DNA from 4 places in the Marinilactibacillus sp. GCM10026970 genome. Region 4 is predicted to be linked to each of the others. Evidence: predicted binding sites of a transcription regulator. Region 4 holds the regulator's gene; each other region holds the start of a gene.
What was found. The regulator LexA, encoded in region 4, represses DNA repair genes until DNA is damaged. The targets are predictions, from matches to a motif close to CNAACANNTGTTNG.

Region 1 (8,149 bases), 130 kb from region 4:
ACTTTTTGCATATCATTTGAAGTAGGCAAGTGAGTTCCTCCTAAGGATGTTGGTTTTGGTCGACTATTATTCTACAGGAGAACTCACTTGTTTTCTAATTTAAGCAAAGAAAAATAACGTTGGTGAATTCTCACCAACGTTATTTATTATAGAACCATTTTTTTGTTCATTAGTTTTAGAGAAGGAAAACAGTATATATAGTACAGGGTCAAACTGGAGGAGAGGATAAATGGAAAATTTTATCTATTGGTTAAAAAATCAGCCGCCGTTATATTATATCGCAGGTTTTACTACTATCATTCTAGGTTTTTTCTTAGTCTTGGTGTTTGCTGTAAATAAACCTGAGACATTTGCAGAAGAAGAATTAGTAGAATTATTTTCTGATACAAGTATTTCAGCAGAAGAAACCTTTAATGATGAAGCTGAAGAAAACATTAGAGAATCGTCAGAGCTTGTAATCGAGCTTAAAGGACAAGTAGTTCATCCTGGTGTATATACTTTGAAAGAAGGAGCACGATTAGGAGAGGCGATTATAGAGGCAGGAGGCGTAACAGAAACAGCGGATGATCGAACAATCAACAGAGCGCTTGTACTGGTTGATCAGATGATGGTCTACATACCAGCAATCGGTGAAGAAGCATTTACAAGCGTTGACACCGGAGTAAATAATGAAATTCAAAAAAATAAAGTGAACATCAATAATGCTGACCCAGTAGAATTAACACAGCTCAACGGAATTGGAGACTCTAGAGCGCAGTCAATCGTCCATTACCGGGAAGAAAATGGTCGATTCAAGGCGATTGAAGAGATTAAGAATATATCGGGTATTGGAGAAAAAATATTTGAATCTATAAAAGAAGATATTGTGGTAGATTAATCTTTGAGTGATTGATATGCAAAATACTCTCTTGTATACTATATAGACGTAGGAATACATTATTGATTTAAGATCGGAAAAGATTGTGAGGAAAAAAGATGACAGATAGAATCCCATGGAATCAATATTTCATGTCACAGAGTATGTTGCTAGCTATGAGAAGTACTTGTACTAGACTATCAGTAGGTGCCACCATTGTTAGAGAAAAGAGAGTAATTTCTGGCGGATATAACGGATCTGTAAGTGGAGATGTGCATTGTATTGAACATGGATGTTATGTAGTAGATGGACACTGTGTTAGAACGGTTCATGCCGAAATTAATGCTATTTTACAATGCTCTAAATTTGGTGTTAAGACAGAAGGTTCCGATATCTACGTGACGCACTTTCCGTGTTTACAGTGTACAAAGACGATTATACAATCAGGTATTCAAAAAATATACTATTTAAGGGATTACCACAATAATGATTATGCTCTGAAACTTTTAGAGCACGCTAAAATTGATGTTGAACAGGTAGATGTTCCAAATGATTTGTTTCAAAATATAGGACATCTTTATAATTCAGATTCAAAACCCGATCATACGATTTCATAAAATTTGAAATAAAAGGTTTTCTATTCTTTCCGGCTATACTTTCGTTATCAATGATAATGATGGTCTTAGAAAACTTTTCAGCACTGTCTGTGGTAGTGGTATTAGTCATCATTATTCGCTTGATCATGACCAGAAATGGTCAGATTTTATTCTTTTCAGTATTTATCGCATTGATGCTTTGTGGCTTAACAATGTTAAAGACACATAATGAAAAAACATGGCTAAACAAAGATATACAAACGATTCGTGTACTCATTAAAAAAAGCACGATTGATATTGATGGAGATCGGCTTAGATTTACAAGTCTAGTTCGTCTAGATAATGAGCGTAATGAGGAAGTCATCATTACCTATAAAATACAGTCAGAAGCAGAAAAAAATGACTTTTTAACAAATTCTCTTTCTGATTATGTTGAACTGACTGGTTCATTATCCAAACCCAATCAAGCACGTAATTTTAATCAGTTCGATTATAGAAAATACTTATACAGAAATCAGATTTATTGGGTTTTTCAAGCGGACACTATAAAAAAACTCCCTGAAGAAAAGGTAGGCATGCCCTTTTCATATCGAGTGGATAGGGTAAGAACACGTTTTTTGGAATTTGTGGATAGGATTCTATCTGGTAAAACGAGTGCCTATATCAAAACATTGCTTTTTGCAGATAAGCGAGAAATGTCTGAGTCCACCTTGGAAAACTACCGAGATTTAGGTGTGATCCACCTTTTAAGTATATCTGGTTTGCATATTCAGTTTATAATTGCCTTGGTGAGAAACGTTCTACTAAAATGCAGATTAACAAAAGAGACGACAGCCCTCTGGCTACTGGTATTCTTGCCTGTTTACGGATATCTTTCTGGATTTGGAGTTAGTGTATTTCGAGCTATTGTACAAGCTTTGATTGCTACAGTTTTCACACTACTAAAGCGCCCATCGTCGTCATTGGACAATTGGGCATTAACCTTGATGCTGGCTTTACTGATTGATCCTTATCAAATGTATTCTGCTGGTTTTCAGTTAAGTTATCTACTGAGTTGTCTGTTAATTTTACTTTCAAATCAGAAAAGTATTCAGTTGATGTCCCCTTTGAAGCAAACGATTGTGTTGAATTGTGTGCTCTCAATTGTGAGTATTCCAGTACTATCTTTTCATTTCTTTGAATTTTCTTGGATTGTTATTCTCCTGAATTTCTTTTTCATTCCACTGTTCTCTTTTTTGCTGTTGCCGTTATTGGTAAGTTTATTTATTTTGGGAGTCGTGTTCAGTAAATGGCCATTGTTTGAATATGCTAACGCTGTTTCAGACTATTTACTAGATGGAATAGAACAAGGCGTTAAAATTTTAAGTGAAAGCTATGATTTTTCTTTTGTAGTCGGCAGGCTATCAGTCTTCGGTATGATTTTTTTAGTTTTAGGTATCATAGTGTTGTTGATCACTTTAGAAAAGAATAAAGGTTATAGGAAAAAGGGCATGATCCTAATTGGATGTCTTTTGTTTTTTGTAGGATTATTTTCTAAACAATTATCACCTGTCGGAAAAGTTATGATGATTGATGTTGGCCAAGGAGACGCATTGTTAATCAAGCAGCCATTTGGGAAAGGTAATTATTTGATTGATACAGGTGGACTAGTGGAATGGAAAGAGGTAGAAGAGTGGAAAAAAAGAGAAACACCTTTTGCAGTAGGGAAAGATGTTGTCTTACCTACTATAAAATCACAAGGTGTAAACAAATTGCATCAAATTTACCTTTCGCACGCAGATGCTGATCATATTGGAGCTCTTGAAGAAATCGTTCAAGATATACAGATAAAAGAAATTTTAGCGACTCAGTCGACCTTTTTAGATCCATCACTTGAAGTATTGATGCCAGAGTTCAAAAAACAAAAGATTCTCCTCACTGTTTTAAGTAAGGACGTAGAAAGTGCCTTGGGTCCTGGATTAAGAGTCATTTATCCAGACGAAGATAAAAGTACAAAAGAAAATCAAAATAAAAACGATGCTTCATTAGTCTTGTATGGTAAAATCGATCGATACAGGTGGTTATTCACAGGAGATCTTGAAGCGACCGGAGAAGAGGATATTACCCGAATGTATCCAAATCTGACAGTAGATATATTAAAGGTAGCTCACCACGGAAGTTTAACTTCTTCGCAAGAAGCTTTTTTGGATTCATTGGAACCAAAAGTAGGATGGATTTCGAGCGGTGTAAACAACACCTACGGACATCCAAACCCTGAAGTGTTGACTCGTTTACAAGACAGAGCAATCGATATTTACAGAACAGACCTAAGAGGAGCCGTTCTGTATGAATATTATGCTTTCCCCTTCATCAAACATCATGATGATCGTATGATACAAGTAATACCTCAACATGATGATATAAATTAGTGAGGAGCTCAGGATGATTGAGTTAAAAAAACAAATCAAAGCAATACAAAATAAAACATACTCAGCTGTTTATCTGGTTCAAGGAACGGAACAATATCTAAGTGAAAAAGTGAAATTTGCGCTCATCAATTCAGTATTGGATGATGAAGTTTCTGAGTTCAATTTTGGCCAGTTCGACATGAGAGAAACAACGATTGATGTAGCTTTACAAGAGGCTGAATCCTTTCCATTCTTTGGAGATAAAAGACTCGTCTTTGTACAGGCTCCTTATTTCTTAACGGGTAAAACGGTAACCAATGGACCTGATCACGATATGAGTTATCTTGAATCATACCTAGGAAATCCCTCCGATTTTTCGGTACTCGTTATATTTGCACCTTATGAAAAACTGGATAAACGAAAAAAAATAACTAAAACCCTTCTAAAACAAGCTGAAATCATCAATATTGAGCCACTGAACGAAAAATCCGTTTACGATCTTGTGAAGTCTACATGTGAAACCGAAGGATATTCTATTGACTCGGATGCCCTCGATAAACTGATTCAGCTTACTGATCGGAATCTTTCTAAAAGTATGTCCGAATTAGATAAACTGATGATTTATCATCAGCAAGATAAACAAATCACCCTATCTACAGTGGAGCAACTAGTTCCTAAAACACTAGAACAAAACATTTTTGAATTAAATGATTTAGTGTTGAGTAAAAAGGTGCAGCAGTCTATTGAACTTTATCAAGATCTACTGACGCAAAAAGAAGATCCTATTAAAATAATTGCTTTGATGATTGGTCAATTTAGATTGTTACTCCAAGTAAAGATTTTAAGAAGAAAAGGCTATCAGCAAGCTGATATTGCAAAAATCCTGAAAGTACATCCCTTTAGAGTTAAGCTAGCATTGCAGAAAGAAAAGAAATTTGAACAAACTATACTCTCTAAAGCGCATCATTTTCTTATAGATGCAGATTATTTAATTAAATCAGGTAAAGTTAATCCAGAACTTCAAGTTGAGTTATTTATTTTAAAGTTTTCTGATGAGCAGTCACACTTACAGGTTAACTAAATAAGTTTCTGTTTGAAATATTGCAAAAGCAATCATTATCCTGTACAATGGAGAATGTTGAAAATCAACTGAATAGAGAAGGTTCCATTTGGTGAAAACGGGCAGAAATGTGCGTATTTAATTCGAGTGAACTGGATTTAAAGAATTTTTATAAAGGAGTGTTTTCAGAATGCCAAACATGGTACAAGCTATTAAACGTCAACGTCAAGATGTTAAAAAGAATGCTAACAATGTTGCGCAAGTGTCAGCTATGCGTAGCACTAAGAAAAAATATCTAACTGCGGTTGAAAACGGACAAGATAATTCAGCTGAATTATTTGAATCAGCTGTTAAAGCTATTGACCAAGCAGCGTCTAAAGGATTAATCCACAAAAACAAAGCTGCTCGCGACAAGTCTCGTTTATCTAAAAAATTAGGTTAATGACCTTAAGTTCGTATAAGAAGTTCTTCTTTCAGACATAGTCTAAAGGAGAACTTTTTTTGACCTTTTGTGGTATTATTAATACGAATGTATGTTTAGGTTTAGGAGGAAATAAAGAATGCCTGAGAATCAATTCAAGTTACAATCTGTCTATGAGCCGAGTGGAGACCAGCCAGAGGCAATCAAAAAACTCGTTAAAGGAATCAAGGAAGGTCAGAAAGAACAAGTTTTACTAGGCGCTACAGGTACAGGGAAAACATTTACGATGTCAAATGTTATCCAGCAAGTCAATAAACCGACTCTTGTTATTGCACACAACAAGACACTTGCGGGACAATTATATTCAGAATTCAAAGAGTTTTTTCCTGATAATGCCGTAGAATACTTTGTAAGTTACTATGATTATTACCAGCCAGAAGCTTATGTACCTTCGACCGATACATTTATTGAAAAAGATGCATCAGTAAACGATGAAATAGATAAATTGAGACATTCGGCTACAAGTTCACTGTTAGAAAGAAGAGATGTGATTGTCGTTGCTTCTGTTTCTTGTATCTATGGACTTGTAAATCCAAAAGATTATGAAGAACATGTATTGTCTCTTAGATCTGGTATGGAAATTAGTCGAGATGCTGTACTCAGAAGATTAGTTGATATGCAATTTGAAAGAAATGATATCGACTTTCAACGAGGTAGATTCCGTGCTCGAGGAGATATCGTCGAGATATTCTTAGCTTCTAGAGAAAGTGAAGCGATCAGAGTTGAATTTTTCGGAGATGAGATTGAACGCATAAGAGAAGTGGATGTATTAACAGGAGAAGTTAAAGCAGATCTTTCTCATGTGGCGGTTTTCCCAGCTACCCACTTTGTTTCAAATGACGAACAGACGAGGTCAGCAATCGAGTCCATAAAAGATGAATTGGATGGAAGACTAAAAGAGCTTAAAGAAGATAACAAGTTGCTTGAAGAACAGCGTTTAGAGCAGCGGACGAATTATGATATTGAAATGCTGATGGAGATGGGTTACTGTTCGGGGATAGAGAATTATTCTAGACATATGGATGGAAGAAAGCCTGGAGAATCTCCTTATACATTGCTTGATTTCTTTCCAAAAGATTCGCTTTTTATCGTAGATGAGTCTCATATTTCAATGCCGCAGATTCGAGGTATGTACAACGGAGACCGTGCAAGGAAACAACAACTTGTAGAACACGGATTCAGATTACCAAGTGCGCTAGATAACAGACCACTTCGTCTGGAAGAATTTGAAGAAAGAGTTCCTCAAATCACTTATATTTCTGCAACACCAGCAGATTATGAAATGGAACGTTCAACTCAAGTTGTCGAACAGATTATCCGACCGACTGGACTTTTAGATCCAATTGTTGAGATTCGTCCCATTAAAGGACAGATTGATGATTTGATTGAAGAAGTGAACTTGCGAATTGAAAGAAATGAAAGGGTCTTTATTACTACGTTGACAAAGAAAATGTCTGAAGATTTGACGGACTATTTGAAAGAAGTTGGAATCAAAGTACAATATCTTCACAGTGATATCAAGACCCTCGAGCGAACACAGATTATCAGAGATCTCCGCATAGGGAAGTTTGATGTACTGATTGGAATCAACTTGCTAAGAGAAGGACTAGATGTACCAGAAGTTTCACTGGTTGCCATTCTTGATGCAGATAAAGAAGGTTTTTTGAGAAGTACTCGTTCTTTGATACAGACAATTGGACGTGCAGCGCGTAATGAAAATGGTCGAGTCATTTTGTATGCTGATAAACGAACAGACTCAATGAACAGGGCGATTGAAGAGACTGAACGTAGACGTGTCATTCAAGAAGAATATAACCAGTTGCATGGTATTACCCCTAAGACGATCAAGAAAGAAGTGCGAGATCTTATCAAGATTTCTACAATTATCGAAGATGGGGAAGACTTGACAGAGGATACGTTTAAACAGCTTTCAAGAGAAGAAAGAAGAGAGTTGATTGAGACAATGGAACTCGAAATGAAACAAGCAGCGAAAGAGCTGGACTTCGAGAAAGCCGCTCAGCTACGTGATGTGGTTCTGGAGATTAAAACGAAATTTCCTAAGTAATCAACAGAAGCTTGTTGACTTCTATTTAAAAAACCTGTAGAGTAAATGAAAAGTTAATAGATATCCTTTAACAAGTAGTCCTGTGAGGCTAATAAGGAGCAGAACCTTCATTCAGAGCAATGTTTATAAGCTTTTAGTGGAGATTCACAGGTGAAGTGTATCTTCATCTTTAAACCTAACAAATTATTAGGAAGCTCTCTTATCGCACAAGGATAAGAGAGCTTTTTTGTCTGTTGGCGTTCATATGTTGCTTCGATTTGGATCATTAACGAAAAGTAAAAACAAATTTGGAGGAGTCAATATGCAGAACAGTCAGGAAATAGAAGTAATCAATGAAGTCGCAATCAAAAGAGCTTTGACGAGAATTACCTATGAAATCATTGAAAAAAATAAAGGAATCGACAATCTAGTTCTTCTTGGTGTAAAAACAAGAGGCGTATTCCTTGCTCAACGGATTGCTCAAAGAATTGAACAATTAGAAGGACACAAAGTTGAAATCGGGGAGTTAGATATTTCTAATTACCGTGATGATCATAAAAATGAAACAACGACTATTCCGGCACCGAATATTGCTACTTCAATCGAAAATAAACAAGTCGTGATTGTAGACGATGTGTTATATACAGGTCGTACAATACGTGCAGCTTTAGATGCAGTTATTGATAGCGGAAGACCGAAAAGAATTTATCTTGCTGTGTTGATTG
Region 2 (8,149 bases), on a different contig from region 4:
GTATGCTGGTCAAGTGGATATTCTGTTCTGACGATGAGTAAGTTTGGTTGAATCCCTAAACTACGCAATTCTTTTACACTGTGTTGTGTTGGTTTAGTTTTCATTTCTCCTGCTGCTTTCAAGTAAGGAATCAACGTTGTATGAATGTACATAACGTTATCTGAACCCACTTCGCTCTTCATTTGACGCAAAGCTTCTAGGAATGGAAGAGATTCGATATCTCCAACCGTTCCGCCTACTTCTGTAATGATGATATCTGAGTCTGTTGTTTGCGCAGCTCGCATAATTTTTTGTTTGATCTCATTTGTAATGTGAGGGATAACTTGAACAGTTGCTCCAAGATAATCTCCACGTCTCTCTTTGTTTAAAACTTCTGAATAGACTTTACCGGTTGTGACGTTTGAGTACTGATTTAAGTTGATGTCGATGAAACGTTCGTAATGACCTAAGTCCAAATCCGTTTCTGCTCCATCATCTGTTACAAAAACTTCTCCGTGCTGATACGGACTCATTGTTCCCGGATCCACATTGATATACGGGTCGAATTTCTGAATCGTTACTTTAAGTCCTCTGTTTTTCAGTAGTCTTCCAAGGGAAGCTGCTGCGATCCCTTTACCAATTGAAGAAACTACGCCGCCTGTTACAAAAATATATTTTGTCATTAAAAATCCTCCTGTATGATCTGTTCGGGAAAGTTCAGTGCAGTAAAGCTTAACCTTGTAAAAAGTTGTTTCCTATTTTCTACAATTACTCCTCTAAAAAAGAGAAAGCTCCCCATTCTATATAAGAATAGGGAGCTTGATATCTATTGTATTCCGCTCTGCCCTATCAAGACTTTCTACTCACTTTTTGGTAAAAGTTTGCAGATTACCTCTTAGGGTGCCCAATAAATATACTATAGACTCCATACATGTTCGTCAAGAGTTTTTTTGCATCCTGATATGCTGAATTGATCAGTCTTTTATATTCGATGGTTACTCTTCTTCTTCTTCATCGTCGCCTAAAACGTCTTCGTCGTCAACAACAGAAAGTCCTGCGATATTTTCATCATCTTCTTCATCGTCATCGCCAAGGTCTTCCAAATCTGCTTTGTATTCGCCAAGATCTTCATCATCTTCGTCGTCTACCATAACGCCGTGTTCGTCAACCGCTACACGATCTCCAAATTCGACTACATCGTCATCTTCTTCAACATCGTCATCTTCGAACACTTCAATTTCATCATCAAAGCCTTTACGATTTCTACGACGTGGTTTTTCATCTTCTTCATCGTTGTCGTGTGTGATTTCTTCATCGATTGAATCGATTGGATACCAGCTGCGCAGTCCCCAGCGATTAGAACCTAAAGAAATGAAACGACCATCGATATTCAAATCAGTATAGAACTGAATCATTTCTGCTTCCAGTTCATTGTCATCAATGTTTAAATATTCTGCAACTTGCATGAGTAAATCATTGTAATTTGTTACTTGCCCAGTCTGTTCCAAAATAGCGTGCGCTACGTCTACCATTGCTAATTCATCTTTTGATTGTCCATCGAATTGTTTGAGTTCCAAACCCACACGACCTTTCTTGTCTATGCTCATTTTTACTTATCTGTAAGGTATATCTATCTTTTTCGACCACCGTTTTTCAGCTCGTTCAAGTACAACCTTTTACGGCATCCAGTTTATACTACCTTATCACGTTGTAAAACGCAATCTAATTTGATAAGAACCTAGTTGTTCTTCATTGAAATAAAGAACATAATCTGCAGATACTCTACCAGCGAACGGGCGATCATAGTAGCTGATCTTCAAGTCTTGCGTTTCTACTCGAATCGGCATGATGCCAGCAGCTGTCTTGTATTGCGTCTCTGTTATTTCTTCACTACTAAATGTAAGACGCGTCATATATTCTCCTCGTCGGATCAGATTAACCGTTCCGTTTGGATTGATTTTTACCGTAACGGGGACCATTGATTCTCCATCGATTTTTTCTTCATATCTAATATAATAGCTATTGTTTATATAAATCACTCGGCCCTTTTCCTCAAAAACATGATGGTGTGTTTCCCCGTTTTGTACGTAGGAACTTTCCATAAAAATTTCCGCAGGCATTCCGTTCGTTAATTCTTTTGAAGGCACAGTCCATTCTCCTTTCATCATTTAATCCATTAGGCAGTAAATGACTCATTCTATGCTTTTCAGTTTATCACAAAATCAGATTGACGTCTCACACTTCCTTTTCTTTATCGCTTTATAGGAAAAAAAAACAATCTTTGTTATACTGTATTCATAAATATTATTACATTTAAAGGAAGATTCTTCATGACTCCATTAACTGAACTCTCTATTCCTAGTGAAAAACCTTATCTCTTATTTGATTCAGAGTCTTCTCCTTTTGAACGAACTCCTGCATCTCCTTTTGCGCTGACAGATGCATTTATTGATTATGCTGTGCGGTTAAAACAACCCGTACTACACTTCTGGTCGACAAAGCCGCTTGTTATCTTGGGGATGATGGATACAAAACTACCCTACTTAGATACGGCACTAACTGTTTTAAAAGAAGCTGAATACGACTATGTGGTTAGAAATTCTGGCGGTCTGGCTGTGGTCAGCGATCCTGGTATTCTGAATATCTCTTTGATTTTTCCAGAAGGAGACGAGCGCTTGACCATTACGGAAGGGTATCAGCGGATGCATCATTTAATTGAACAGACTTTCAAGTCTTATGGGAAATCCATCGACGCGATTGAAATACCCGATTCTTACTGCCCTGGAGATTATGATTTAAGTATTGATGGTAAAAAAATCGCCGGTATCTCCCAGCGACGAATCAAAGGCGGTATCGCCATCATGATCTATATCAGTGTTACTGGAGATCAAGATGCACGCGGAAATCTTATTCGCACATTTTATGAAAAGGGACTGTCCGGCACTACAACGAAATGGACATTCCCGCATGTACGGCCGTCATCAATGACAACTTTGGAAGAAGTTTTCGGAATGCCTTTTTCTCTTGTTCAAGTAAAACAAAGCATAACGATGACCATACAGAATCTAACAACCCAGCTAAGTTTGGGCCAATATGATCAAGAAATCGAAAAAAACTACCTCGAAGGTATGGAAAAGATGAAGAAAAGAAATGAAAAAGTCTTGTGATTAATCAACATTTACCGATCACCTTGACTGATAGAGAGGAGTCCGTGCCAAACCAGACAGTCGTACTAGTTTTAGATAAAGCTGTCTAAAAGGTTGGCAGAATATTATGAGCACAGATAAATTCGAACGTATGGATCGATTACCTTTCGAAAAGGTTTTTAAAGATCCTGTCCATGATTATATCCATGTAAGACACCGCATACTACTAGACTTGATCGATACAAAGGAATTCCAACGCCTTCGCCGAATTAAGCAGTTAGGTACTGCTCAATTCACCTTCCACGGAGCGGAACATTCTCGTTTTTCTCATTCACTTGGCGTGTATGAGATCACAAGAAAAATCGTTGATATGTTTGAACGGAATTACCCAGAAGATTGGGATCCAGATATGCGTTTAGTCACGCTATGTGCCGCTTTACTGCACGATCTCGGACACGGACCGTTCTCGCATACTTTCGAAAAAATCTTTGATACGGATCATGAAGAGTTCACAACCGATATTATTTTATCAGAAGGCACTGAAATTCACGACGTGCTCAGACGCGTTTCACCCGATTTTCCTAATCAAGTCGCAAGTGTGATTACAAAAGAACACAAAAATCCTCAAGTCGTTCAATTGATTTCAAGCCAAATTGACGCGGATAGAATGGATTATCTTCAGCGAGACGCTTTTTTCACAGGTGCGACTTATGGTGCTTTCGATTTATCCCGTATCTTAAGAGTGATTCGCCCTTATAAAGAGGGGATCGTTTTTCAATATCAAGGTATGCACGCGGTAGAAGACTATGTTGTGAGTCGTTTCCAAATGTATATGCAGGTTTATTTCCACCCCGCTTCTAGAGGAATGGAAGTCACGCTTGATCGCTTGTTATATCGTGCAAAACAGTTATATGAAGAAGGCGCACTTTATCCGCAATTCCCTTTACTAGATCCATTCTTCAAAGATACGTATTCCCTAGATGACTATCTTAAGTTGGATGACAGTGCCCTTCAAACGGCTATTAACCTGTGGACCACTAGCGAAGATGCTTATTTGAGTGCTTTATCCAAAATGTTCCTGAATAGACAACCCTTTAAGTCCTTGTCTTACGAAAAAGGAAAAGATGACTATCTTGTTGAAGCATTAAGAGACATCGTAGGAAATCTAAAGTATGACAAAGATATTTTCACGCGTACCAACAGTAGCTCAGATTTGCCTTATGATTATAAGCTTAAAAGTAAAACACCGATTCACCTTATGCAGGCAGATGGAACACTGGTTGAACTCAGTGAAGCAAGTCCTATCGTTCGCTCGCTGAGCGGGAACCTGCATGGTGACCACAGATTATTTGTGCCAAAAGAGTTTTTGGAAAACAACTTGACCAACAAAACAGTCAGTATGTTCCAGGAAGATTATGATGAGTTTCAAAAGTATATTTTAAATGACAGGATTGTTGATCCAAATAAAAAAAGAAGTGGAGAATGATTGACGCATGAAAAAAGATTTAATCGCAATTGATATGGATGGTACTTTATTGAACCCGGACCGCAAAGTAACGGATGAAGTGAAACAAGCCATTCACGAAGCAAAATCGGCTGGAATAAAAATTGTTTTGTGTACGGGTCGTCCTTATCCAGGTGTAACGGCTTATCTGGAAGAACTAGATCTTAGAAATTCTGGAGATTACGTAATCACTTATAACGGTGCGCTTGTTCAAAAATCTGATACAGAAGAAATTATTTCTGAACACACAATGGATCACGAAGATTATGTTGTTTTAGAAAAAGCTGCCCGAGAAGCTGGTGTTCACTTCCACGCTATCCGTAACGACGGTATTTATACGCCAAATAAAGATATTGGAAAATACTCTGTCCTGGAATCTCACATCAATCAAGTGCCTTTATTTTATAGCGCTCCTGAGGAGATGGATGCTACAACACCTTACAACAAAATGATGATGATTGATGATGAAGCGTTACTGGAAGCAGCGATCGCCCAACTCCCTAAAGTATTATGGGAAAACTATACAATTTTACGCAGTGAACCTTTCTTTTTGGAATTCTTGAATAAAAAAGCCAATAAAGGGATAGCATTAGAAGATCTTGCAAATAGCCTGAATATACCCCGTGAGCGCGTTATGTCTATCGGTGATGGTGGAAACGATGTTCATATGATTGAATACGCTGGAACAGGTGTCGCAATGGGGAATGCAAAAGATGCTGTCAAAGACGTAGCCGATGCATTTACAACATCCAACGCTGAAAATGGTGTAGCTAAAGCCATCCGCGATTTCGCATTATAGAACACATTAAAAGACTGAAAGCCAGATAAAATCGGCTCTTCCAGTCTTTTTTGCTTTTTCAATAATGATACTTTAAAAGTAAAAAACGCTGGATTTGTTTTTAAAACCGTATGATTTCACCTTGAAAATGATGAGTGTTATACTTTGTTGAGACAAATCATAAAGGAGATGGAAGAAACATGGCAGACAAACCAGTATACACAACTGCATCAGTAAATACAGGTGCGCGTAATGGAGAAAGTCATACTCCAGATCGTTCATATGAGGTAAATGTAGATACACCGAAAGAAATGGGTGGATCAGGGAACGGTACAAACCCTGAGCAGTTATTTGCTTTGGGATACAGTGCTTGTTACCACTCTGCACTAGACCACTACAAAAAAGAAGAAAAAATTCAGAATAAATCTCAAGTAACTTTAACGGTTCATTTATTGAAAGACCCAAGCGATGGTGGATTCAAGTTAAGCGTAGAAATCGAAGTTGGTATCGAAGATTTAAGCGATGCTAAAGTAGAAGATCTTGCGAACAAGGCACACCACTACTGCCCTTATTCGAAAGCAACAATGGGCAACATCGATGTTAAAGTTAGCGCTGTTCCTTATGTAGAAGGAAAATAATCAATTAAACCCAGTAAGACTCAGGTTTTGATGCCTGAGTCTTTTTTTGTCTCTAATGAGTTTTTCTTGACTACAGGAATATATGTTCTTATAATTAAACCAAACATATATTCCTAAGGAGACACCGTTATGGTACAGCGAATGGATTACACACATGAGCCCCGGCGACAGATTTTATGCATTGACGTAAAGTCTTTTTTCGCTTCGGTTGAGGCTGTGGATCGCCATTTACATCCTCTCGAAGCGTATATTGCTGTGGTCAGTAAGCCGGAAAATAATGGTGGTCTCGTTTTAGCTGCTTCTCCTATGGTAAAACAAACTTACGGAATCAAAACAGGTTCTCGTATCTATGATATCCCTAAACGATCAAAAATCCAGATTGTTGAACCGAGAATGGCTCTTTATCTCGAAAAAAATATTGAAATTTTGAAGATTTTCAAACAGTTTGTTTCAGGTACAGATTTAATGGTCTATAGTATCGATGAATCTTTTTTAGATGTTACGCATTCTCGTCAGCTTTTTGGCTCTGCAGAAGAAATCGCTAAAAAGATTCAATACTTAGTTTGGAAAAAAATGAATTTAGTTGTGACCGTTGGAATCGGTGATAATCCTCTTTTAGCAAAGCTTGCACTGGATCATGAAGCAAAGAATAATCGACAGAAGAACTTCATAGCTGACTGGCGTTATGAGCTGGTCGAAGATACCGTATGGACCATACATCCTATGGCTGAATTCTGGGGAATTGGATCTAGAACCGAAGCTCGTTTATTACGCATGGGTATTTCCTCCATTTATGAACTTTCTCAATTTGATGTGCATCAACTGAAGAAAAAAATCGGTGTGATTGGAGAACAACTTTTCTATCATGCTCATGGAATTGATCGAACACAGTTTTCTGAAACATTCACACCTCGGTCAACTTCTTTTAGTAAAAATCAGATATTAAATCGCGATTATACAGACAAACACGAAGTAGAAATCGTCATTAGAGAAATGACGGAAGAAAATGCCATGCGTCTACGCAAGCATTCTGTCACTACCAGCGTGGTTAAGCTTAGTTTAGGCTATTCAAAACATATTGAAGATAAAGGGTTTAGTCATCAGATGATCATCGAAGCAACAGATTCCTCAAAAGATCTGATTCATTCTTTACTTCTACTATTTGAACGTCATTATACTTATAAACCGGTACGCGTCATAAACGTCAGTTTCGGTAAGATCAGACCCAAACAGTCTTTACAATTAAATTTATTTGAAGAAACGCAGCAATTAATTGACCGGGAGGAATTGGACAAGACAATCGATCATATCCGCCAAAAATATGGGTACACGTCTCTTTTGCATGCCAGTAGCTTGGTTCATGGTGGAATGGCACTGCAAAGGTCGAAACTTTTAGGTGGACACCGTTCTGGTATTCAAAAATAACTCAATAAAAAAGTCTTTATAAGTTGGTCAGAAGCACTTGAATATGCTTTGACGCCTTATAAAGACTTTTTAAAAACGGAACATTTTATTTTTTAGCTGTTGAATATTTTCGGTAAACATTTCTCAGTTGTTTATTATTCGTCAAAAACCAGATTGCCAGCACTCGGACAACAAGTGTTACAGCATTTTGAATCAGTCTAGGGGGTAGAATAACTGCCAGTGGATTACCTGTTAGGATGAATACCCATGTCGTATTGAGCGCAATGTGTATAAACAAGGCAATGATCACTTCGACTGCTATGATGTTTCGTAGTCGAATGTCTTTTCTATGCAGAAATAGGCCATAAGCAACACCTGTTAGCAGTGCAGATAAAGTGAATCCTGGAAATAACGTAACCGCTCCTCCTAAGAGTACAAAGGCTAATAAATCTGCCAGGGCTGCTGAAATCCCAGCCACAAAAGGACCAAATAAAATACCAATAAGCGCAATAGGCAGGAACGCAAAAGTGATTCTAATGACCGGTGTAGTAATTCCCACCCGACTAAGTGCCAAGTTCATAGCAATCAATACTCCTACAATCGCTAGTCCTATCGTCCCAATTTTCCAGTTTGACTGTTTTCCATTCTTACCATAAACGGTCTTTTCTTGATTTTGCATAATCCGAAGATCTCCTTTAAT
Region 3 (8,149 bases), on a different contig from region 4:
TAACTTCCTGGGTATAGATAATAGTGAGAAAATCCAGGCCATTATCAATATGCGTGGAGAAGCGAAAGAAAATGAACACTTATTCTTTACAACTCGTAAAGGGACTGTCAAACGTACAGCTTTAAGTGAGTTTATGAATATTCGTACAAGCGGATTAAGAGCAATCGTCTTAAGAGAAGAAGATGAATTGATCGATGTTTCCATGACTAACGGAGATCAAAACATCATTATCGGTACACGAGACGGCTACGCTGTCAGCTTCCATGAAACCAAAGTAAGAAGTATGGGTAGAGCTGCTGCAGGTGTTCGAGGAATTAACTTAAGAGAAGAAGATGATGTAGTCGGGATGGATCTTTTAAACGAAGATTCAGAGGTGTTGATCATTACAGAAAATGGATACGGTAAGAGAACGGCTGCCAGCGAGTATGCTATCCGTGGTCGAGGCGGTAAAGGTGTTAAAACAGCCAACGTTACTGAGAAGAACGGTCCTCTAATCGGACTTAAAACAGTAGATGGGCATGAAGATATCATGTTGATTACAAACGGGGGAGTCGTTATTCGATTCCACGCTACAAATATCTCTCAGACAGGTCGAGCAACTCAAGGTGTTCGATTGATGCGTCTGGAAGAAGGCAATAAAGTATCCACTCTCGCTAAAGTAGAACCTCAAGAAGAGGAAGAACTCGAAGTAAGCGAAGTGGAAGATCCGACAGTAGAAATACTAGAAGATAATCTTGAAATAGAAACAGAAGAACATACTGAAGAATAGTATGATTTCTGAAAATTAAATAATCGTCATTCTATTCGGTTTGATCAAGCTGAATAGAATGACGGTTTTTTTATTTAAAATCATACAAATTACTAAAATAATGTTGCTTAAGACATCCCGTTATGCTATAATTGTTCGGAGTGAGTACTCTTTAGAGAATACTCTCCTTGCTCTTTCAAATGAGAGGGCCAAAGTCCATAAGGAGGTGACAGTCAACGATGAGTCAATCAGCGAAATATGAAATTTTATATATTATCCGTCCAAATATCGAAGAAGATAACAAAAAAGCGTTAGTAGAACGTTTCGAAACAATCTTAAAAGATAATGGTGCTGAAGTTACTGAATCAAAAGACTGGGCGAAACGTCGTTTTGCATATGAGATCAAAGGATACCGAGAAGGTACTTACCGCTTGGTAAATATTGTATCTGAAGATGCAGCAGCAATTAACGAATTCGAACGTCTAGCTCGTATTAACGAAGATATTCTTCGTCATATGATCGTACGTTTGGAAGACTAATATGTTTCACGTGAAACATATTGATGTTGCAAAGTAATGATGTAGAAAGGAGCCCAACCAATGATTAATAATGTCGTACTAGTTGGAAGATTAACTCGTGACGCTGAATTACGTTATACAGGTAGTGGTACAGCTGTAGCTTCTTTTTCTATAGCGGTTGAACGTACTTTTACAAACGCTCAAGGAGAAAGAGAAACAGATTTCATTAACTGTGTAGCTTGGAGAAAAACTGCAGAAATTATTTCTAATTTCACACGTAAAGGTTCTCTGGTCGGTGTAACGGGACGTATTCAAACACGTAATTACACAAACAATGAAGGTCGTAAAGTATATATTACCGAAGTTGTCTGTGAAAATTTCCAAATGTTGGAACCTAAGTCTGTAACAGATAAACGTAGTCAAAATGACAACGATTCTTCTGGATCAGGTTCAAGTTACTCTAACAATAATGCAAATTATTCAAATCAGAACAATTATTCTCAACAGAATAATAGTCAAGCTCCTGGAAATAATCAGAACAAAAACAATTTTGCAAACTTCGATGAGGATCCATTTGAAAAAAATGACGATCCAATTGATATTTCAGATGACGATTTACCGTTTTGATTCATAACTAAAGAAGGAGGAGTATAAAATGGCAGGACGCAGAGGCGGCAAGAAGCGCCGGAAAGTTGATTTCTTTGCAGCAAACCATATCGAATATATTGATTATAAAGATACTGATTTGTTGAAACGTTTCATTTCTGAACGCGGTAAAATTTTACCACGTCGTGTAACTGGAACTTATGCAAAGAACCAACGTAAATTAACTAAAGCAATCAAACGTTCACGTATCATGGGATTACTTCCATTCGTAACTGAAGATTAAATAGATATATAAAATCGTAGCAGATTATCTGTTGCGATTTTTTTATTTCAATGTTTCACGTGAAACATTCAGATATTGACCTTTTCTGTCAGTCTAGAATATAAAGGCAAAAAATGTTAAGATATAGTAGTCTAAATATTGAAACAGAGGAGACAATATGAAACGAGTCAATGAAGAAGAATCTATTCCAAGGTTTCTAGATCGACCATTTATGCGAATGATGATTCTATTTGCTACTTTAGCTATTGTAGTATTAACGATACTTAGTTTTATTGCTAATGTGTGGATAGGCATGCTCATGCTTTTAATCGCAATTACGATCTTTTTGGTAGCTTGGAGATTCGGAAAAGAATATGTAGAAGAATTGAATTCTTATATATTAAATTTATCCTATAGAATTAAGCGTGGAGAACAAGAAGCCTTAATTAAGATGCCCATTGGAATCATACTAATCAATCAGAATGAAGAAATTGATTGGGTTAATCCTTACATGCAAACTCAGTTATTTAGTGAAGAAAGTGTACTGGGTAAACATATTAGTGAAGTCAATGAAGACATCTATAAACAAATTCAGAACTCAGACGAAACAAAGACTGAGTTACTTGAATGGAACAATAAAAGATTCCAGATGATTGTACAGGAAGATATCCATGCAATTTATTTGATGGATATTACGGAATATGCTGAAGTGAAAGTGAAATATGAAGAAGCAAGACCTGTTGTAGGTTGGCTTTTTCTTGATAATTACGATGAAGTTGTTCAAGGACTTGATGACCGTGGAGTATCAGGATTTAATAGTTTGCTGACTACCTACTTATCGAATTGGGGTAAGCAACACAGTATCTTTTATAAAAAAACTTCTGAAGATAAATACTTCCTTTTACTAAACAGAAGTGAGTTAGAAAGAATTGAAAATGAAAAATTCAATATCATAGACAATATTAGAGATAGAACATCAAAAAGAAATTTACCGCTTACAATTAGTATAGGTATTGCTTACGGAGATGACGACTTTGATAAACTCGCTGAATTGGCACAAAGCAATCTAGACTTAGCCCTAGGTAGAGGTGGAGATCAAGCTATCGTTAAAGAAGTTGATCAAGAGCCTAGATACTATGGTGGTAAAACGAACCCGATGGAAAAACGTACAAGAGTGCGTTCCAGAATGATTAGTCAAGCTATGCAAGAATTGATCAAAGGGAGCGATCAAGTGTTCGTAATGGGTCATAAGAACCCGGATATGGATGCTATCGGATCTTCTTTAGGTATAGCTCGTATTTCCATGATGCTTAAAAAGAAATGTTGGGTTGTTATTGATCAGGATGACTTAAGTAATGACGTAGGCAAACTGATGAATGAAATTGAGAAACAAAATCAAGTGAATCAAAATATCATTTCTCCTGCCGAAGCTCAAAATATCATTACAGAAAATGATTTAGTTGTTTTAGTGGATCATCATAAACCGTTGCTATCCATTGCGCCAAACTTGCTTAAGAAAACGAAGAAAAATATCGTCATCGATCATCATAGACGTGGAGAAGAGTTTACCGAAAATCCATTACTTGTCTATATTGAACCATACGCTTCTTCAACAGCCGAACTGATTACAGAGTTGTTCGAATACGTATCGTCGGATGGTGAACCAATCAACCGTATTGAAGCGACAGCTATGCTAGGTGGTATTATTGTAGACACTAATAACTTTAGCTTACGTACCGGTTCAAGGACGTTTGATGCTGCCAGCTATTTGCAGTCAGTTGGAGCAAATTCTACAATGATTCAAAGATTATTGAAAGAAGATCCAGAAACTTATCTGAGACGTAGTAAGTTAATTGAAACAATTGAGTTTGTTCATGAAGGTGTCGCGGTTGCACATGGCAAAGATCAACAGATTTATCCGCCCGTTACATCAGCACAAACTGCGGATACGATGTTGAGTATGTCAGGTGTTGAAGCAGCCTTTGTTATTACGAAACGTTCAGATGATATGGTTGGGATCAGTGCAAGAAGTCTAGGTAAGATCAATGTACAGATCATTATGGAAAGAATGGGCGGAGGCGGACACTTGTCCAATGCAGCTACTCAAATAGATGGAAAGTCTGTACAAGAAGTTAGAGAAGAATTAATAACACAAATTAAAACAGCGTTTGACTAATTTAAATAAGAGGAGCGTTTAACTATGGAAGTAGTTTTATTGAAAGATGTCAAAGGTACAGGAAAAAAAGGCGAAATCAAAAATGTATCAGACGGATACGCTAATAACTTTTTATTGAAAAAAGGATTGGCAAAAGAAGCTACAAATTCAGCAGTAAAAGAATTATCTGCTAAGAAAAACGCTATGAAGCGTGAAGAAAATGAAATTTTAGAAGCTGCTAAACAAGATAAGAAAAAAATAGAAGAAAATGCAATCGAACTTCATGAAAAAGCGGCAGAAGATGGTCGACTATTTGGATCTGTCACAACTAAACAGATTGCTAAAGAGTTGGAAAAACAACTAGGTATTAAAGTTGATAAACGTAAACTAAATCAACCAATGCCAATGAGAGCGGTAGGGTCTCAAAACGTAGAAGTGAAATTGCACAAAGAGGTTACTGCAGAATTAACGGTTCGTGTAACAGCAATAGACTAATCAGCAAAAGGGAGAGGCTTTAGAAGCTTCTCCCTTTTCTCTGCTATTAAAGAGAAAATAAGATAGTAAACAATTGTTCCCTTATATACTTTTAGAATGAGATATTGTACAATTAATAATGAATTTGTGACCTATAAGGTGCGAAAGGAAGAATATACATTGGCTATGGAACCATTAGGCGATCGTCTACCACCACAAAATATTGAAGCCGAGCAATCTGTTCTGGGCTCTATTTTATTAAATCCAGAAGCATTGATTCCGGCGATGGAATACATTGAATCGACAGATTTCTATCGTCGTGGGCACCAACTGATTTTTCAGACGATGATTGATTTAAGTGAGCGGAACGAAGCAATAGATGTTGTAACGATTGCGGATATGCTGGAATCAAGAAATCAGCTTGAAGATATTGGTGGGACACCTTATTTGGCTGATATAGCCACTACAGTGCCCACAGCTGCAAACGTGGAGTATTACTCCAAAATTGTTGAAGAGCGTTCTATATTGCGCCGTTTGATCCAGACAGCGACAGAAATTGCTTCAAGAGGATATGACGAAGCAAGTGATCTTCCCAACCTTCTAGATGATGCTGAAAGACAGATACTTGAAGTGTCCGAAAAAAGAAGTCGTAGTGGATTTGTCAATATCGAGACCGTTTTAAGAGAAACCATCAATAATATTGATGAACTATTTCAAAATGATGAAGAAATCACAGGAATTTCTACCGGGTATAAAGCATTAGACCAAATGACTGCTGGATTACATGAAGATGAGCTGATTATACTAGCAGCGAGACCGGGTGTGGGAAAAACAGCATTTGCGTTAAATGTAGCTCAAAATATTGGAACGAAAACAGATGAAACGGTTGCGATTTTTAGTTTAGAGATGGGTGCTGAACAGTTAGTGAACCGTATGCTTTGTGCGGAAGGTACTATAAATGCTTCGAATTTAAGGACTGGGAAGCTGACTGAAGAAGAGTTTACTAAATTATTTGTTGCAATGGGTAGTCTTTCTAAAGCAAATATTTATATTGATGATACACCAGGAATTCGTACAGCAGAAATTAGAGCAAAATGCCGTCGCTTGAAGCAAGAGCGAGGTAGTTTGGGATTGATCGTCATTGATTATCTTCAACTAATTGAAGGTTCGGGTAAAGAAAGTCGCCAGCAAGAAGTATCGGATATCTCTAGACAGTTAAAGAAATTAGCTAAAGAGTTATCGGTTCCTGTTGTCGCCTTGTCACAGCTTTCTCGTAGTGTAGAGCAAAGACAAGACAAACGACCAATTTTGAGTGACTTGAGAGAATCAGGATCGATTGAGCAAGATGCCGATATCGTTGCCTTCCTATATCGAGAAGATTACTACCGTAATGAAGATGAGGAAGATGAAGACGAATCAGCTGAAGATAATGTAGTCGAAATTATCTTGGAAAAAAACCGTTCTGGAGCACGTGGGACGGCAAAACTCCTATTTATCAAAGAGTACAATAAATTTTCTTCATTGACTTATTATCCAGAAGATCAGATACCGAATTATTAAAGATAAAAAACCGTAATAATCTATGTTGAAATAACTCAACAAAGACTATTACGGTCTTTTTAAATACAATGGAGTAACCCTTTTCATAAAAATAATTGATTGGTATACTTAACCAAAAGAAGTTTAAGGGGAGTTGAGACAAAGGTGATGAATCAGCACAACAAAGAGGAATTAGAAATAAGGGTTAATTTGGATTTTCCTTTACGTAAAAATGGGGATAAAACTCAATTACTGTATGACCTGTCCATATGGATATCTAATCAAATTAAAGAAGAAATAGACCCCAAAACTATTTTGAACGGAATATTGGAAAGAGAAACTCTAGGGACAACTGGTTTTGGTGATGGTTTTGCAATCCCTCATGGAAAGATCAAAGATTTAAAGCAACCGGTACTGGTCATTGTTGCTTTAGAAGAACCAATCGAATGGGATGCTCTAGATGATCAGAAAGTGGAGCAACTATTTGTCATACTGGTTCCTGAAAAAGATACTGATAATACACATTTGGGGCTATTATCAACGCTTGCATATCATTTGATGGATGGGGAAACTAAAAGACAGATAAAGAGTATACAAAGTGAATCTGAATTGATCAAATATGTAAGAGATATTTTTAAAGAAGGAAGATAAAGGAGGAGAATGACATGAGAATTATCGCAATCACAGCCTGTGCTACTGGCGTTGCACATACATTTATGGCAAAAAAAGCGCTGGAGAATGCTGCTGACAGAAGCGGACATCAAATAAAAGTAGAAACGCAAGGTGCGACAGGAATAGAAAACGAATTGATACAAAAAGATATTGACCAGGCAGATATTCTGATTTTAGCAATAGAAGTGGGTATTGCTAAAAAAGAGCGATTCAACAAAATTAAAAAAGTGGAAATACCTATCAGTACTGCAATTAAAAACGCAGACGGATTACTTAAGAAAATTGAAGAAAAACTAAACTCTTAAATAGGGCGGAGGAGAAATCATGCGTAAACTTCAACAAGCTTTAATGACTGGGGTATCTTATATGCTGCCATTTATTGTATTTGCCGGAATGACCATTGCAGTAACCCAAATGTATAGTCAATACATATCGCCAGATGTGTCAGCAGTTAACACATTAAACGGATTTGCATGGATCATAATGGATATGATTCCAGCAATCTTTGGGGCATACATGGCTTATGCAATTGGAGATAAAGCAGCTATTGCCCCAGGCTTTATTGGTGGTTATATTGCGGCACATCCTACAGTTGAAAATACATCCGCTAGCGGATTTTTAGGTGCAATCATTGCAGGTTTTGTAGCCGGATACGTTGTATTATATTTTAGAAAGCTACCTTTTCCAGAATTTTTAGAATCAATCAAGAAGACGCTATTTATTCCAGTGCTTACAGGGTGGCTACTTTATCTATTAATGACGTATCCAGTAGCAATGACTATAGGTGTATTGAACGATGTAATGATTGAAAGCTTGATCAGTCTTTCAGAATCAGCGCAATACGCTTTTCTATTAGGAGCTATTTTAAGTGCAATGTGTGCATTTGATATGGGTGGACCACTGAATAAAATTGCTATCACGTTTGTCTTTGCATTGTGGAATGAACCAAGTGGAATTGGGTTCAGAGTAAATGCAGCAGTCTTTCCAGGAATAATGGTTCCTGCACTTTCAGTAGGGATTGCTTCTCTTATTGCAAAATCTAAGTTCAGCCAAGAAGAAATTGACTTAGCTCCAGCTTCAATCTTATCAGGACTAGTGGGGATAACGGAGGCGGCTTTACCATACGCATTTCAAGATCCCTTTAGGGTTATTATTCCTAATATGATTGGTGCAGC
Region 4 (8,149 bases):
GTGTGATTTCCGGAATGGCTCTCTTGATTTCGCTAAAACGCATTGGACTAGTGTGCATCAAATTCAATAAAATAACAGGGGTCCACTTACCAAACAAGATGTCTAAAGGTTCGTTTACTTTGCAATGTTCTGGTTCTAAATCAGATATCAACTGTATACCTCCTATAGTATATTAAGTATACTATAGCACTATAAAGTACCTACTTCAATAGGTAGAGAATCATGATATAATTAACTTACTAATTATAAGAGGGATGATTCATTCATGATCAACAACCGAATTTTACCAAATATTGATAAAAGTAAAGGACTTGAGTTTGGTTTATATACACTTGGAGACCATTTACCAAATCCACATACTGGAAAAAGAATTTCTGCGCAACAAAGAATCAAAGAAATTATAGAGACAGCTGTACTGGCAGATGAAGCTGGATTAGATATTTTTCAGCTTGGGGAGTCTCACCAGGATCATTTCTTATCACAAGCGCATATGATCATTTTATCAGCTATAGCACAAGCTACAAATCAGATCAAAATATCATCAGGGTCAACAATTATCAGTACGTCTGATCCGGTTCGTGTTTTTGAAGATGCCGCAACAATCGATCTATTATCTAATGGTCGTATGGAAATCGTAGCGGGCCGTGCTTCAAGAATTGGGTTATACGAGTTGCTAGGATATGATCTTAGAGATTATGAAGCATTATTTGAAGAAAAATTCGACTTATTAGTAGGAATCAACGAAAATGAAAGGTTGAGTTGGAAAGGGGAATACCGTGCACCTTTAAATGATGCACACGTTATACCTAGACCAGATAATGACCAGAATGGCCTACCAATATGGAGAGCAGTGGGCGGCTCTTATGCTTCTGCACAAAAAGCTGGATCAATAGGTGTTCCAATGTATCAAGCTCACTTGGGCGGACCGGCATCTGAATTCAAGAAGCCGATTGATCTTTACAGAGAAACAGCTGCAGAAGCTGGTTACGATATTAAAACATTACCAGTAGCAACAGCAGGCTTCTTTTATGCTAGTACTAATAAAATGGACGCCTTTAGAGAATACTATCCCCACGTTAATGAAGGTATGAAAAAAACAAATGGACAAGGATTTCCTAAGCAGGCATTTGCTCATGGACAAGACTACAGAAGTGTCATCAATGTAGGAGACCCTGAATTGATCATTGAAAAAATTCTCTATCAGCATGAGTTATTTGGAAATCAGCGTTACGTTGCTCAACTGGATTTTGGTGGAGTTACCATGGATGATATTAAGAAAAATATTGATATCATTGGAGAGAAAATTTTACCAGCGATTAGAAAGTACACTAGAAAATAAGGAGTAGATTAGATGAATATCGTCGTATTGGCAGGTTCAAATGTAGGAGAGAAGTCTTCTATAGTGGCTGATAAAGTCATGACTGAACTTAACGTAAAGTATGGCGTAGATCATTCGTATACGCTATTAGATCTAAAAGATTATGAGATGCAATTTAGTGATGGAAGAAATTATCTTGATTATACTGGGGATAATAAATTGATCACAGAAACCATAATGGGAGCGGATATTCTTATAATTGCGACACCGATATTCCAAGCATCCATACCTGCTGCATTGAAGAATGTCTTTGATTTACTACCGCAAAGCGCTTTACAAAATAAAGTTTCGGCAATCATTGCAACAGCAGGTTCCAATAGACATTATTTAATACCTGAACAGCAGCTTAAGCCAATCCTCAGCTACATGAAATCTACTATTGTTCCAAATTATGTTTTCTTGCTAGACACAGACTATACAGCTGGAAAAATTAATAACGACGATATTCATTTCAGACTTGAAAAACTGATTGAGGATACAATTGTACTGGCTACCGCTTATAAAGGAATTTGGGAAGCTCAAGAAGAAGCATATGGATTCTAAAAAAGGCAGACATGACTATGAAATGTTTTACCTTCATAGCATGACTGCCTTTTCGTTTTAACCTATTTTAGTAGATATGTGATCTGTATAAAGAAACAACTTTACCTAAGATAGAGACATCAGATAATATAATCGGATCCATCGTATCATTTTCTGGTTGAAGGCGAATATAACCTTGTTCTTTATAAAATCTTTTACATGTTGCTTCTTCGTCATCAGTCATCGCAATGACGACGTCACCGTTCTGGGCAGATTCTTGTTTTCTGACAATCACTTGGTCACCATCAAAGATTCCAGCATTGATCATACTGTTACCACGGATCGTCAACATGAAAAGATTGCCTTTTTCAATTTCTAAATCATTAGGAATTGGGAAATAATCCGTTGCTTCTTCAACAGCTAAGATAGGTTCGCCGGCGGTAACAACACCTAATAACGGAATGTGATTTTCAAACTCATCAATTCCAATTTTGATCAAACCTTCTTTAGTGAATTCAATTGCTCTAGGTTTTGAAGGATCTCTCAAAATAAAACCATTTTTTTCTAGTCTAGCTAAATGACCATGAACAGTAGAAGTGGAAGACAATTCAGTAGCAGATCCAATTTCTCGAACAGTAGGTGGATATCCTCTTTTGTTTACTTGTTCATGAATATAACGTAAGATTTCAATTTGTTTTTCGCCTTTACGGCCTCTAGTAGTCATATTGTAACACCTCATCCCTTCAAATTATCGTTTAAATTAAGTATAATAGTAGTCTAGTGTATGATTAAGTGAATAAGAGTTCACATTGTTCGTAAACTTTAGTAAAATTATATCATATACCGAACATCTAATCAAACGAATGTTCGAAATAAGCTAGAATTTCCCTAGGAAATTAGATTCTTAAGCACATTTGTATTACAATGGTTGTTCGCAATAGGTTGCACTGAAAGAAAATCTTTAGGTTAGAAAGCCTAATAGGAGGATATAAAATGTTAGCAAAAGAGCAATTGGATAGAATTAATGAATTAGTTAGAAAACAAAGAAGTGAAGGATTAACGCCGGAAGAAGCATCTGAACAGAAAGATCTAAGAGAAAAATACATCAAAGCTTTCAGATCTGGTATGAGAAATCATATAGAGGGAATGAAGATTGTAGATCCAGAGGGTCAAGACGTTACCCCGGAGAAACTTAAAGAGATTCAAAAAGACAAAGGAATTCATAATAGAGACTAATTTCTTTTTAATTAAAGATGTACGGACAAATTTACAGATGTTCTATGAAAGCGTTGAATAAAACTTATATAAATAGTACAATGATTAGGAGCGTTACCACTTTTAGCAATAGGAAGGAATGAGTTACTTGTTTGATAAAACTGATCAAATGGCTGTAGATACAATTCGAACTCTTAGTATTGACGGCGTTCAAAAAGCAAATTCTGGACACCCCGGATTACCAATGGGGGCTGCACCAATGGCTTACACACTATGGACACGTCACTTGAATGTTAATCCAAAAAATTCGAAATGGTTCGATCGCGATCGCTTTATTTTGTCTGCTGGACACGGATCGATGTTACTTTATAGCTTACTGCACTTAGCAGGATATGATGTAACAGTTGACGATTTGAAAAATTTTCGTCAGTTAGATAGCCGTACACCAGGACACCCTGAAGTACATTATACTGATGGCGTTGAAGCAACGACTGGTCCTTTAGGACAAGGCGTAGCGAATGCAGTAGGTATGGCTATGGCAGAAGCGCACTTGGCTTCAACCTATAACCAAGGAGACCACAACATCGTTGATCACTACACATATGCACTATGTGGAGATGGGGACTTAATGGAAGGCGTATCTCAAGAAGCGGCTTCTCTTGCGGGACACCTTAAATTGGGTAAAATGATCATGCTTTATGATTCCAACGACATTTCTTTGGATGGACCTACTTCAAAAGCTTTCACTGAGAACGTTGGGAAACGTTTTGAAGCTTATGGATGGGAACATATTCTTGTTGAAGATGGTAACGATTTGGACGCTATCGATAAAGCCATTACAGCTGCAAAACAATCAACGGATAAACCAACTTTAATTGAAGTTAAAACGGTTATCGGCTTTGGTGCTCCTAATGCAGGAACACATACTGTTCACGGCGCTCCTCTTGGGGCAGAAGGTGTAACAGCTGCTAAAAAAGCTTATGGATGGGAAGGCGAAGACTTCTTTGTACCAGAAGAAGTTGCACAAAGGTTCAAAGAGCTTATGGTTGATAAAGGCCAAAAAGCAGAAGCAGACTGGAACAAAGCGCTTGAAGATTATACAAATACGCATTCAGAACTTGCTGAGAAATTCAAGTTAGCATTAAGTGGAGAACTGCCAGAAAACTGGGATGAATCATTGCCAGTTTATTCTGTAGAAGACAAAGATTCTGCTACAAGAGCGACAAGTGGAGAAGTATTGAACGCATTGTCTGATTCAATTCCAAACCTTTGGGGTGGATCTGCTGACTTATCTGGTTCAAACAACACGATGATGAAAAATCAAACTGATTTCCAACCAGGTCAGTATGAAGGAAGAAATATCTGGTATGGTGTTAGAGAATTTGCGATGACAGCTGCCTTAAACGGTATCTTATTACACGGAGGAACAAAATCATACGTAGGAACATTCTTCGTATTCAGTGATTACCTTCGTCCAGCTGTTCGTCTTGCTGCTCTTTCTAGAATCCCTGCAATTTATGTATTGACACATGATTCAGTTGCTGTAGGAGAAGATGGTCCTACACACGAGCCGGTTGAACAATTGTCAAGTTTCAGAGGCATGCACAACCTATCTCTTATTAGACCAGCTGATGGAAATGAAGTAGCGGCTGCTTGGGAGATTGCTTTGAAATCTACTGATAGACCTACAATGCTTGTGTTGACTCGTCAAAACCTGCCTGTTCTAACGAACTCTAAAGAAATGGCTAGAGAAAATGTTAAAAAAGGTGCATACGTTATTTCACCTGCTGAAAATGAAACACCAGAAGGTATTTTAATTGCTACAGGTTCTGAAGTTGCACTAGCAGTTGAAGCTCAAAAAGAGCTGAAAGCACAAGGTAAAGACGTTTCTGTTGTTTCTATGCCAAGTACAGACTTGTTCGATATGCAACCTGCTGAGTACAAAGAATCCGTATTGCCAGCTTCAGTAACAAAACGTGTTTCCATTGAGATGGGTTCATCATTTGGATGGGATCGTTACACTGGAACTTATGGTAAGAGTGTCGCAATCGACAAATTTGGTGCAAGTGGTAATGGATCAGCAGTAGTAGAATCTTACGGCTTCACACCAGAAAATGTTGTTCAAACATATCTATCGTTAGGCTAATCAAGATAACAAATTAAAATAATAGAGATCAAACTGGATTTCTACTTCAAAAGAAGAGAAGGGCTGCCGCCCTTCTCTTCTTTTGTACTATTAGTTCAAACAGCCTATATGAGTGTTTTGAAATTTAAAATTCACTTTTGGTTTATTTTTCTGTCTAAGTTGTGTAGAATAGTTGAGTGAGTGTTTCGAATCATACTTGCTTTACTAGAAGCTCAAAAGATGATTTTGAATATACTAGAACGTATAGAAAGGAGTTAATGAAATGCATACAGGACTTGCAATAACTTTAATTATCCTAGCTTTAATTGGTGGACTGGTTGGAGGATTCTTCATCTCTAGAAAATACATGATGGATTATTTTGAGAAAAATCCACCAATTGATGAAAACATGCTACGTATGATGATGCTACAAATGGGTCAAAAACCTTCTGAAAGAAAAATCAATCAGATGATGAGCCAGATGAAAGCACAAAACAAAAAAAATCCAAAAAATAAAAATAAGAAGTAATAAGTTTTGACTAATGAGCTTATTTAGTCAATAATCACATTACGAATCAAATTTGTGTAGCGGGCAGCGTCTTTGCCCGTTCTTTTTTTCAACAAGTATGACACGGTGTCATAATCAGTTATATCGGGTATAGGGGTTTTAAAATTAAAGAATAGGAGAAAAACGTACATGGATATATTCAAGCGGTTAGGATGGTTTTTCCGTAGAGAAAAAAAATCATACATTATAGGGATTTTTTCCCTCGTTACAGTGGCATTACTCCAACTGATCCCCCCTAGAATTATAGGAATCGTAGTGGATGAGATTGAAACGAATAGTATTACGAGCCAGTCATTAGCATTTTGGCTAGGTATTCTGGCGGCATCTGCAGTCGGACAATATGTATTCAGGTATATTTGGCGCATGAAAATTTGGGGAAACGCTGCAAAACTGGAACAGTTGGTAAGAGAGCAATTATATAATCATTTTACCAGTATGGACAGCCAGTTTTTCCAGAAGTATCGTGCGGGAGATTTAATGGCCCATGCTACAAATGACCTAAGAGGTTTACGAATGGTCGCAGGTGGCGGTATTTTGACAATGGCAGATGCGATTAGTGTAGGGTTGACCACATTGCTGGCAATGATTTTCCTCGTTGATTGGAGACTGACGCTTTTAGCTGTATTCCCATTACCTTTGCTGGCGATCACTTCAAGAATATTAGGTCGCAAACTACACCTTCGATTTAAGGATGCACAAGCTTCTTTTTCGCAATTAAATGACAAGGTGCAAGAAAGCATTCAAGGTGTCAAAGTCTTGAAAACATTTGGACAAGAAAAAGAAGATATCGAAGAATTCAAGATTCAAACGGATAATGTTGTCGCTAAAAATAGATTGGTTTACAAAATAGACTCTCTATTTGACCCGGCCATTACGTTTATTATGGGGGTATCGTATTTCCTTACAATACTAGTCGGTGGAATTTTGATTACTGGAAATGAGATTACGATTGGTGATTTTGTCACATTCATTAATTATATAGGGATGCTCGTTTGGCCAATGTTCGCCATTGGTAGATTGTTCAATATCATTGAAAGAGGGTCAGCTAGTTACGATCGGATAGAAAACCTTTTAAGAGAAGAATCTTCTATTGTAGAAAGAGATGGATCGATAGAAACACCTATAAACGGTCATCTTCATTTCGACATCAAAAAATTCTCTTATCCAGATGATGAGACAGTCACTTTACAAAATATTCACTTCAAGTTAAATAAAGGTCATACAATGGGGCTTGTAGGTAAGACTGGAGCTGGTAAAACAACCATATTGAAACTGCTACTGAGAGAGTATGATGCTTATAAGGGGCATATTCAGTATGGGGGTCATGATATTAGAGACTACACGTTAAATGCTTTGCTCCAACAAATTGGATATGTGCCTCAAGATAATTATCTTTTTTCAACAACAATCAGAGATAATATTCGATTCGCTGATCCTACCATGCCACAAAGCGTTGTAGAAGAAGCAGCCAAGCTTGCGGATATACATGAAGATATTCTTAACTTACCAAATGGATATGACACGCAAGTAGGTGAGCGTGGTGTTTCACTTTCAGGTGGTCAAAAACAAAGGATTTCCATTGCGAGAGCCATCATTACAAATCCAGAACTCATGATTTTGGATGACTCGCTTTCAGCAGTAGATGCAAAAACAGAGGAAAGTATTCTTTCTGGATTGAAACGTAAACGACATAATCAGACAACGATTATCGCTGCCCATAGAATTAGCTCTGTTATGCACGCGGAAGAAATTATTGTAGTAGAACAAGGAACCATTGTAGAGCGCGGAACTCACAAAGAATTACTAGAGTTAGATGGTTGGTATAAAGATATGTATCAACAGCAACAACTTGAACAAAAACTGGAAGGAGAGGAGATTTAATGGAGCAGCATGAAACAGTAAAAAACAGAACGATGCCTTTTAAGCAACAGATGGATGTGCTTAAAAGAATTCTCAAATACGCTCATCCTTATAGATTCCAGTTTGCATTTGCCATTGGGTTAAGTATTGTATTAGCAATCATCAACGCTATTCTCCCTAGAATCATACAAGTGTTTATAGATGATCATATTACACCAGGTACAGCCACGCTGAGAACGATTATTTTCTTTGCAGCCCTCCACTTTGGAGTTACATTAATTAGAATGATTGTTTGGTATTTTGAACTGTACATTTTCAATATGGCTTCTGAAAAAACAGTTAAGAACATTAGAGAAAGTCTTTACACCAAGTTACACAGTCTTGGCATGCGCTTTTTCGATCAGACTTCTACAGGATGGATTATAACAAGAGCAACCAATGATACAGAAGCAATGAAAGATTTCTGGAATGTTTTCTTGAC

Region 1: the regulator LexA is predicted to act here: its motif matches at 5,426-5,439, upstream of uvrB (excinuclease ABC subunit UvrB).
Region 2: the regulator LexA is predicted to act here: its motif matches at 6,146-6,159, upstream of ACFP65_RS03150 (Y-family DNA polymerase).
Region 3: the regulator LexA is predicted to act here: its motif matches at 4,851-4,864, upstream of dnaB (replicative DNA helicase).

The regions. Positions count from the first base shown of each region.
Region 1 covers NZ_JBHSUL010000034.1:196,185-204,333, reverse strand. Annotated here, with positions in the region: gene ACFP65_RS11735 (helix-hairpin-helix domain-containing protein) at 230-877, shown strand; gene ACFP65_RS11730 (ComE operon protein 2) at 976-1,473, shown strand; gene ACFP65_RS11725 (DNA internalization-related competence protein ComEC/Rec2) at 1,533-3,860, shown strand; gene holA (DNA polymerase III subunit delta) at 3,874-4,920, shown strand; gene rpsT (30S ribosomal protein S20) at 5,090-5,341, shown strand; gene uvrB (excinuclease ABC subunit UvrB) at 5,460-7,445, shown strand; gene pyrR (bifunctional pyr operon transcriptional regulator/uracil phosphoribosyltransferase PyrR) at 7,747-8,149, shown strand, end outside.
Region 2 covers NZ_JBHSUL010000009.1:14,641-22,789, forward strand. Annotated here, with positions in the region: gene ACFP65_RS03115 (CTP synthase) at 1-662, opposite strand, end outside; gene rpoE (DNA-directed RNA polymerase subunit delta) at 975-1,556, opposite strand; gene ACFP65_RS03125 (DUF1934 domain-containing protein) at 1,683-2,126, opposite strand; gene ACFP65_RS03130 (lipoate--protein ligase family protein) at 2,310-3,146, shown strand; gene ACFP65_RS03135 (HD domain-containing protein) at 3,253-4,611, shown strand; gene yidA (sugar-phosphatase) at 4,619-5,428, shown strand; gene ACFP65_RS03145 (organic hydroperoxide resistance protein) at 5,608-6,045, shown strand; gene ACFP65_RS03150 (Y-family DNA polymerase) at 6,175-7,470, shown strand; gene ACFP65_RS03155 (folate family ECF transporter S component) at 7,556-8,128, opposite strand.
Region 3 covers NZ_JBHSUL010000002.1:34,410-42,558, reverse strand. Annotated here, with positions in the region: gene gyrA (DNA gyrase subunit A) at 1-769, shown strand, start outside; gene rpsF (30S ribosomal protein S6) at 988-1,287, shown strand; gene ssb (single-stranded DNA-binding protein) at 1,348-1,893, shown strand; gene rpsR (30S ribosomal protein S18) at 1,922-2,155, shown strand; gene ACFP65_RS00555 (DHH family phosphoesterase) at 2,313-4,310, shown strand; gene rplI (50S ribosomal protein L9) at 4,335-4,784, shown strand; gene dnaB (replicative DNA helicase) at 4,950-6,323, shown strand; gene ACFP65_RS00540 (PTS sugar transporter subunit IIA) at 6,471-6,953, shown strand; gene ACFP65_RS00535 (PTS fructose transporter subunit IIB) at 6,968-7,279, shown strand; gene ACFP65_RS00530 (PTS fructose transporter subunit IIC) at 7,299-8,149, shown strand, end outside.
Region 4 covers NZ_JBHSUL010000034.1:66,317-74,465, reverse strand. Annotated here, with positions in the region: gene ACFP65_RS11140 (winged helix-turn-helix transcriptional regulator) at 1-151, opposite strand, end outside; gene ACFP65_RS11135 (LLM class flavin-dependent oxidoreductase) at 266-1,339, shown strand; gene ACFP65_RS11130 (NADPH-dependent FMN reductase) at 1,352-1,921, shown strand; gene lexA (transcriptional repressor LexA) at 1,989-2,624, opposite strand; gene ACFP65_RS11120 (DUF896 family protein) at 2,894-3,136, shown strand; gene tkt (transketolase) at 3,255-5,261, shown strand; gene ACFP65_RS11110 (YneF family protein) at 5,524-5,769, shown strand; gene ACFP65_RS11105 (ABC transporter ATP-binding protein) at 5,938-7,689, shown strand; gene ACFP65_RS11100 (ABC transporter ATP-binding protein) at 7,689-8,149, shown strand, end outside.